DNA from 2 places in the Streptomyces sp. NPDC059906 genome. Region 2 is predicted to be linked to the other one. Evidence: riboswitches for the same ligand, from Rfam matches in the RefSeq annotation. Region 2 holds a riboswitch; the other holds the start of a gene.
The links. A riboswitch is a leader RNA that binds a small molecule or an ion and turns the genes downstream of it on or off. The one in region 2 is predicted to bind thiamine pyrophosphate.
Positions count from the first base shown of each region.

Region 1: it holds a riboswitch for thiamine pyrophosphate, as region 2 does, so the genes downstream of both, thiO (glycine oxidase ThiO) here and thiC (phosphomethylpyrimidine synthase ThiC) in region 2, are expected to answer to the same signal.

Region 1 is NZ_JBHWKU010000004.1:65,904-69,889, forward strand. It holds gene ACFV9J_RS08000 (thiazole synthase) at 1-746, opposite strand, end outside; gene thiS (sulfur carrier protein ThiS) at 749-949, opposite strand; gene thiO (glycine oxidase ThiO) at 955-2,187, opposite strand; TPP riboswitch at 2,185-2,296, opposite strand; gene ACFV9J_RS08015 (NAD(P)/FAD-dependent oxidoreductase) at 2,544-3,746, shown strand; gene ACFV9J_RS08020 (Rv2175c family DNA-binding protein) at 3,788-3,986, shown strand, end outside.
Region 2 is NZ_JBHWKU010000022.1:52,726-56,711, forward strand. It holds gene thiC (phosphomethylpyrimidine synthase ThiC) at 1-1,713, opposite strand, end outside; TPP riboswitch at 1,706-1,895, opposite strand; gene ACFV9J_RS28220 (YibE/F family protein) at 1,967-3,562, shown strand; gene ACFV9J_RS28225 (SsgA family sporulation/cell division regulator) at 3,612-3,986, opposite strand, start outside.

The sequences.
Region 1 (3,986 bases), on a different contig from region 2:
GACGACGCCTCGGCGAAGTGCCGCCGCGGAATCCGCCCCGCCCGCCGGGCCAACCGCCCCGCCTCCACCCCCGCCCGCATGGCGGAAGCCATCAGCACCGGCTCCTGCGCCCGCGTCACCGCCGAGGCCAGCATCACACCCGCGCACCCCAGCTCCATCGCCAGCGCCACGTCCGACGCCGTACCGGCCCCGGCGTCCAGGATCACCGGCACGCGCGCGTGCTCCACGATCAGCTGGAAGTTGTGCGGGTTGCGGATCCCGAGGCCGGACCCGATCGGCGAGCCCAGCGGCATGATCGCCGCGCACCCGACGTCCTCCAGCTTCCGCGCGAGCACCGGGTCGTCGTTGGTGTACGGCAGCACGGTGAACCCGTCGTCCACCAGCGTCTCCGCCGCGTCCAGCAGCTCGACCGGGTCCGGCAGCAGGGTGCGCTCGTCGGCGATGACCTCCAGCTTGACCAGGTCCGTGCCGAGCGCCTCGCGCGCGAGGCGGGCGGTGAGCACCGCCTCCCCGGCGGTGAAGCAGCCGGCCGTGTTCGGCAGCACCCGGATGCCGAGCCGCTCCAGCACGGACAGCACCGAGCCGTGCACCGAGGCGTTGACCCGCCGCATCGCGACGGTCGTCAGCTCCGTCCCGGAGGCCACCAGCGTGCGCTCCAGCACGTCCAGGCTGGGCGCCCCGCCCGTACCCATGATCAGGCGGGACGCGTACGTCGTACCGCCGAGGACGAAGGGATCGTCGGCCATGGTCAGCCTCCTTGGACGGCGGTGAGGATCTCGACACGGTCGCCGTCGGCCAGCGCGGTGGCGGACCACCGCGCCCGCGGGACGACGGTCTCGTTCAGGGCGGCGGCCACTCCGGACGGGGCCGCGGTGAGCGCGCGCACCAGCGCGTCCAGGGCGGTGCCGGGAGCCACCTCGCGCGGCTCGCCGTTGACGGAGACGGTCACGTGACTCATACGGGCTGCTCCGAGAGTTCCGAGCGGGCCGGGATTCCCGGCAGTGCGGGGGCGGCGTCGAAGCGCCGGGGCGTGAAGGGGCGGGCCTCCTCCGGCAGCTCCCCGGTGGTCAGGGCGTGTGCCATGACGTCGCCGGTGACGGGGGTGAGCAGGACGCCGTTGCGGTGGTGACCGGTGGCCAGCAGCAGGCCGTCCAGCGCGGTCGGGCCGAGCAGCGGGGCGTTGTCCGGGGAGCCGGGACGCAGACCCGCGCGGGTCTCCGTCAGCGGCAGCTCCGTGATGCCGGGCACCAGCTCGTGCGCGTCGCGCAGCAGTTCGTAGACGCCGCCCGCGGTGACCGTCGTGTCCCAGCCCAGCTCCTCGCTGGTGGCGCCGACGACCAGCTCGCCGCTCTCCCGGGGCACCAGGTAGACGTGGTTGCCGCGCACCACGGCGCGCACGGTCCGGTTCAGCAGCGGCCCCGGCGTCCGCGGCATGGCCAGCCGCAGCACCTGCCCCTTTACCGGCCGCACCGGCGGCAGCACGGCCTCCGGCACGCCCCCGAGCCGCCCGCTCAGGCTGCCCCCGGCCAGCACCACCTGCCCGGCCTCCAGGGCGGTGCCGTCGGCGCCGACGACGCCCGTGGCCCGGTCCCCGCGCCCGACGGTGAGCCGCTCGGCCCACACGCGGTGGAAGACCACGCCCGCGTCTTCGCAGGCGGCCACCAGCGCGTGGGCGAGGCGGCGGGGGTCGATCTGGTGGTCGCCGTCCACCCGGAGCCCCCCGCGCACGCCCGGCGCGAGCATCGGCTCCAGGCGTCGGCACTCGCGCCCCGACAGCCACTCGGACTCCAGGCCGGAGCGCTGCTGGAGCGCGTGCAGTTCGCGCAGGTGGGCGCGGTCGTCGGCGTCCAGCGCGACGGCGAGTGTGCCGCAGCGCCGGTGGCCGAGGTCGTGGCCGGTCAGCTCGGTCAGCTCGGCCGCGAACTCCGGGTAGCGGCGGGCCGAGGCGAGGTTCAGCGCGAGCAGCGTCTCCTCGCCGTAGTGCAGCTCCGTGACGGCGGCCAGCATCCCGGCCGCCACCTGGGCCGCCCCGCCGCCCGGCTCGGGGTCCACGAGGGCGGTGACCAGCCCGCGCCGCGCGGCCCGCCAGGCGGTGACGAGCCCGATGATCCCGCCGCCGACGACGAGCACGTCGGGCGTACGGGACGTACGAGGTGTGTGCGCAGGCGTGTGTGTTGGAGACGACATGGGCGTCCAGCCCCTCCCTTCGCCGGCATGACCCGGATCAGGTTCGTACGGTCGGAGGCCGCCAGCCTCCCTCTCAGCCCGGTGCGTCCGGGCTCCCGCGAGTGCCTTGCGTCGGCCACCCTAGCCCGCCGGGCGGCGCACTCGTAAGGGAGCCCCCGCGGCCGGGGCGCCGCCGGGCGGCCCACGGCGTACGGGCACCGACCGGCGAAACGCCGGGTGTCTATGGTGATCGGGTGAGCGAGCAGACGCGGGAACGCGAACGGGACCAACGCGAACGGGACCAACGCGAACGGGACCGACGGGGACGGCGGCCGGCGGCGGACGCGGAGCGCCGTGTGGTCGTGGTGGGCGCCGGGATGGCGGGCGTGCAGACCGCGGTCGCCCTGCGGGAACAGGGTTTCACCGGCCCGGTGACCCTGATCGGCGCGGAGCTGCACCAGCCGTACGACCGGCCCCCGCTGTCCAAGGCCGTCCTGCTCGGCACCGCCGAGGGCTCCGCCTTCGACGTCGACTTCGAGGCCCTCGGCATCACCCTGCGGCTGGGCTGCGAGGCCCTGGGCGTCCACCCCGCGGAGCACGTCCTGGACACCTCCGAGGGGCCGGTGCCCTACGACGTCCTCGTCCTGGCGACCGGCGCCGAACCGGTCCGGCTCCCCGGCGCGGAGGGCGTGCCCGGCGTGCACCTGCTGCGCACCCTGGACGACGCGGAACGGCTGCGCCCGGTGCTCGCCCGCCAGCACGACGTCGTGGTCGTCGGCGCGGGCTGGATCGGCGCCGAGTTCGCCACCGCCGCGCGCGAGGCGGGCTGCGCGGTGACCGTGGTGGAGGCCGCCGACCGGCCGCTGGCCGACGCGCTGCCCGCCGAGGTCGCCGCGCCGATGACCGCCTGGTACGCCGACGCGGGCGCCGAACTGCGCACCCGCGCGCGCGTGGAGCGCGTCGAGGCGGGCGGCCCGGGCGAGCCCGGCCGGGTCGTCCTCGACGACGGCACCCGGCTGCCCGCCGACGCGGTCGTCGTCGGCATCGGCGCCCGCCCGGCCACCGGCTGGCTCGCCGGGTCCGGCATCGCCCTCGGCGCGCACGGCGAGGTCCTGGCCGACGACCGCCTGCGCACCTGCGCGCCGGACGTCCACGCGGTCGGCGACTGCGCCTCCTTCCCCTCCGCGCGCTACGGCGAGCGGCTGCTGGTGCACCACTGGGACAACGCCCTCCAGGGCCCGCGCACGGTCGCCGCCGACATCGTCGGCACCCCGGGCGGCGAGACCCCGGCGGCCTACGACCCGGTGCCCTACTTCTGGTCCGAGCAGTTCGGCCGCTTCGTCCAGTACGCCGGTCACCACACCGCCGCCGACACCACCCTGTGGCGCGGCGACCCCGCGAGCCCGGCGTGGACGGTCTGCTGGCTGCGCGAGGGCCGGCTGATCGCCCTGCTCGCGGTGGGCCGCCCCCGCGACCTGGCACAGGGCAGGCGCCTGATCCAGGCGGGTACGCCGATGGACCCGGACCTGCTGGCCGACCCGGCGAAGCCGTTGAAGGCGGCGACGGCGGCCACGGCGTAGCCAGGTTTCCGAGTGTCAGTGCCAGGTGGCAGGCTGGAGGCGTGACCGAGATTGACGCAAAGACCGATGCTCTCGTGCCCGCCTGGCTCACCGTTCCCGACATCGCCGAGATGCTCGGCGTCGAGGTGACCCGGGTACGCCAGCTGATCAAGGAGGGCCAGCTCATCGCCGTGCGCCGCGGTGAGAACCGCGCGCTGCACATCCCCGCGGCCTTCATCGACGAGGACAAGGTCGTCAAGG
Region 2 (3,986 bases):
AATGTCCTGCGAGATCTTCATCGAGCAGAACTTGGGCCCGCACATGGAGCAGAAGTGGGCCGTCTTGGCGGGCTCGGCCGGCAGTGTCTCGTCGTGGAACTCCCGTGCCGTGTCGGGGTCGAGGGCCAGGTTGAACTGGTCCTCCCACCGGAACTCGAACCGGGCGTCGGACAGCGCGTCGTCCCACTCCTGTGCACCTGGGTGACCCTTGGCGAGGTCGGCGGCATGGGCGGCGATCTTGTAGGTGATGACGCCGGTCTTGACGTCGTCACGGTTGGGCAGGCCCAGGTGTTCCTTGGGCGTGACATAGCAGAGCATGGCCGTGCCCCACCAGGCGATCATCGCGGCACCGATGCCGGAGGTGATGTGGTCGTACGCCGGCGCGACGTCCGTCGTCAGCGGGCCGAGCGTATAGAACGGAGCTTCATCGCAGATCTCCTGCTGAAGGTCGATGTTCTCCTTGATCTTGTGCATCGGGACATGTCCCGGGCCCTCGATCATGGTCTGTACGTTGCAACGCTTGGCGATCCGGTTGAGTTCCCCGAGCGTGCGCAGCTCGGCGAACTGCGCCTCGTCGTTGGCGTCCGCGATCGACCCCGGACGCAGGCCGTCGCCGAGGGAGTAGGTGACGTCGTAGGCGGCGAGGATCTCGCAGAGTTCCTCGAAGTTCTCGTACAGGAACGACTCCTTGTGGTGCGCCAGGCACCACGCCGCCATGATCGAGCCGCCGCGCGAGACGATGCCCGTCTTGCGGTTCGCGGTGAGGGGTACGTACGGCAGGCGCACGCCCGCGTGGACCGTCATGTAGTCCACGCCCTGCTCCGCCTGTTCGATGACGGTGTCCTTGTAGATCTCCCAGGTCAGCTCCTCGGCGCGGCCGTCGACCTTCTCCAGGGCCTGGTAGAGCGGCACGGTTCCGATGGGAACGGGGGAGTTGCGCAGGACCCACTCGCGGGTGGTGTGGATGTTGCGGCCGGTGGAGAGGTCCATGACCGTGTCGGCACCCCACCGGGTCGCCCAGGTCATCTTGTCCACCTCCTCCTCGATGGAGGACGTCACCGCCGAGTTGCCGATGTTGGCGTTGACCTTCACCAGGAACCGCTTGCCGATGATCATCGGCTCGATCTCGGGGTGGTTGACGTTGGCGGGCAGCACGGCACGTCCCGCGGCGATCTCCTCGCGGACCACCTCCGGGGAGACGTTCTCCCGGACGGCCACGTACTCCATCTCCGGGGTGATCTCGCCCCGTCGCGCATAGGCGAGCTGCGTGACCGCGTTGCCGTCCCGGCCCCGGCGCGGCTGGCGCGGGCGGCCGGGGAAGACGGCGTCGAGGTTGCGCAGGCCGCCGCGCGGCGAGGTGTGCTTGATTCCGTCGTCCTCGGGCCGGACGGGGCGGCCCGCGTACTCCTCGGTGTCGCCGCGGGCGATGATCCAGTTCTCCCGCAGCGGTGCGAGGCCCCTGCGGACATCGGTGTCGACGAGTGGATCGGTGTACGGGCCCGAGGTGTCGTACAGCGTGACCGACTGCCCGTTGGTGAGGTGCACCTGACGGACCGGCACCCGCAGATCGGGGCGTGAGCCCTCGACGTACGCCTTGTGCCAGCCGATGGACTTCCCGGCCTCCGTGTTCTCCGCGGTGTCCGTGTTCTCCGCGGTGTCCGCCTGGGCGGTGTTCTGCGTGGAGGCAGGCGTGCGTGCGTCCTTGATGGTCATGAGACCTACTCCCTACGCCGGCATTACCCGGTAACAGGTTCGGCGGTCGACGCAGCGGCTTCCGTCCGTCGACGCTTCGTGGGATACGTCACTCGACTTCGGTGACGTTTCCCGTGAAACATCGCTGGGACGGAGGTCAGCGCCCTCTCAGCCCGGTGCTCCGAGCTCCCGCGTGTACAAAGGTGCCCCCACGCTAGCGCCCATTCGGGCGCGGTGAACAGAGGGCCCCCCTCGTTCTTGCGATGATCGGGCGGTGACCACACCGCAGCCCCCCTCCTTTCCACCGCGTCGGCCCCGCCGCGGACCGAACGCCGAAGAGGGCGACGGCCGGGCGGCCGGCCACGTCCCCGGCGTCGCTGCCGAGACGAACGCCGGCAGACATGAGACGGGTTACGGACACGATGCGGACCACGGGCACGGCACGGGCGGAGGACACGACTCGGGCGGCGGACACGGTGCGAGCAGTGGGCACGATGCGGGTGGTGGGCACAGTGCGGGTGGTGGGCACGGTGCGGGTGGTGGGCACGGTGCGGGCAGCGGGCACGGGCACTCGCACGGGCACGGACCGGCGGCTCCCGTCTCCCGGCATCTGCGGAAGGTCATCGCCGCGATCCTGATCCCCTTCACCGCGGCCGTCCTGGTCGGGCTCGCGGTGCTGTGGCCGGGCGGCGCACCGCCGCACGAGCGCACCGGCGTCGGCTTCGACCGGCAGACGCAGCAGGCCACCGTCACCAAGGTGGTCGAACTGAGCTGCCAGTCCGTCAACGCCTCGGGCGGTGTCCCGACCGGCGACACATCCACCGCCGAGGGTTCCTCCGCGGTGCAGCAGGCGACGGGCGACTGCAAGCGGGCGACCATCCGCGTAGACACCGGCGACGACAAGGGCCGCACGTTCGAGGAGATCGTGCAGCCGGACCAGTCACGGCAGTTGCACGAGGGGCAGAAGGTGGTGGTCGCCTACGAGCCCTCCGCGCCGAAGGACCTGCAGTACTCGGTGACCGACATCAACCGCCGGCTCCCCCTGGCCCTGCTCGCCGGCATCTTCGCCCTCGCCGTCGTGGTCGTCGGACGGCTGCGCGGGCTCATGGCGCTGGTCTCGCTGGCCATCAGCTTCCTGCTCCTGAACTTCTTCATCCTGCCCGCCATCCTGCAGGGCTCGAACCCCCTGGTCGTGGCGGTGATCGGGTCCAGCGCCATCATGCTGATCGCGTTGTACCTGTGCCACGGGCTGTCGGCCCGCACATCCGTGGCGGTGCTCGGCACCCTGATCTCGCTGCTGCTGATCGGCGTGCTCGGGTCGCTCTTCATCGGCTGGGCCGCGCTCACCGGCAACACGGACGACAACACCGGCCTCATTCATGGCCTGTACCCGTCCATCGACATGAGCGGTCTGCTGCTCGCCGGGGTCATCATCGGTTCGCTCGGTGTCCTCGACGACGTGACGGTCACCCAGACGTCGGCGGTGTGGGAACTGCACGAGGCCAACCCGACGATGGGCTGGCGCGGCCTGTACCGCGCGGGCATCCGCATCGGCCGCGACCACATCGCGTCGGTGGTGAACACGCTCGTCCTCGCCTACGCGGGCGCTGCGCTGCCCCTGCTGCTGCTGTTCTCGATCGCGCAGAGCGGTGTGGGGACCGTCGCCAACAGCGAGCTGGTCGCGGAGGAGATCGTGCGGACGCTGGTCGGCTCGATCGGTCTGGTGGCCTCCGTGCCGGTCACCACCGCCCTCGCCGCCCTGGTCGTGTCGGCGGACCGGCCGGCCGGACGACCGGCCCAGGTGGCGACGGCGGGTGGCGGGGCCAGTGCCCCGGCCCGTGGCGGGCGGGGCCGTCGCCGCAAGCGCTGAGGCGTCCGGCGAAGCGTTACGCCAACGACCGCACGGCTGCCGGAACGGTTCAGCCCGCGCTCTGTTCCTCCGCCAGGATGCGGTCCAGGGCCTCGTCGAGGTGGCTGTCGAAGTCGGCGAGCGCGCCCTCCTGGCCCAGCGGCACCAGCTTGTCGGTGCGGTCGAGGAAGGCCACCAGGGGCGCGGCGGAGGAACGGAACAGTGCCTGGTCGCTGCCGACCTGAAGTCGGATCAGCACCTCGGCCAGCGGCTCGGGCTCCACCGGTGCGATGCGCACGTCTCCGTCGCCGCACGGCCGGCCCACCCCGTCGACCAGCAGCTCCCGGCCGAAGGCCCAGGTCACCGGCGCGTCTCCGGGCAGGTGAAAGGTCAGGCGTACGGCATAGGGATCCCGGGTCTCGTAGCGCAGCTCCACCGGGATGCG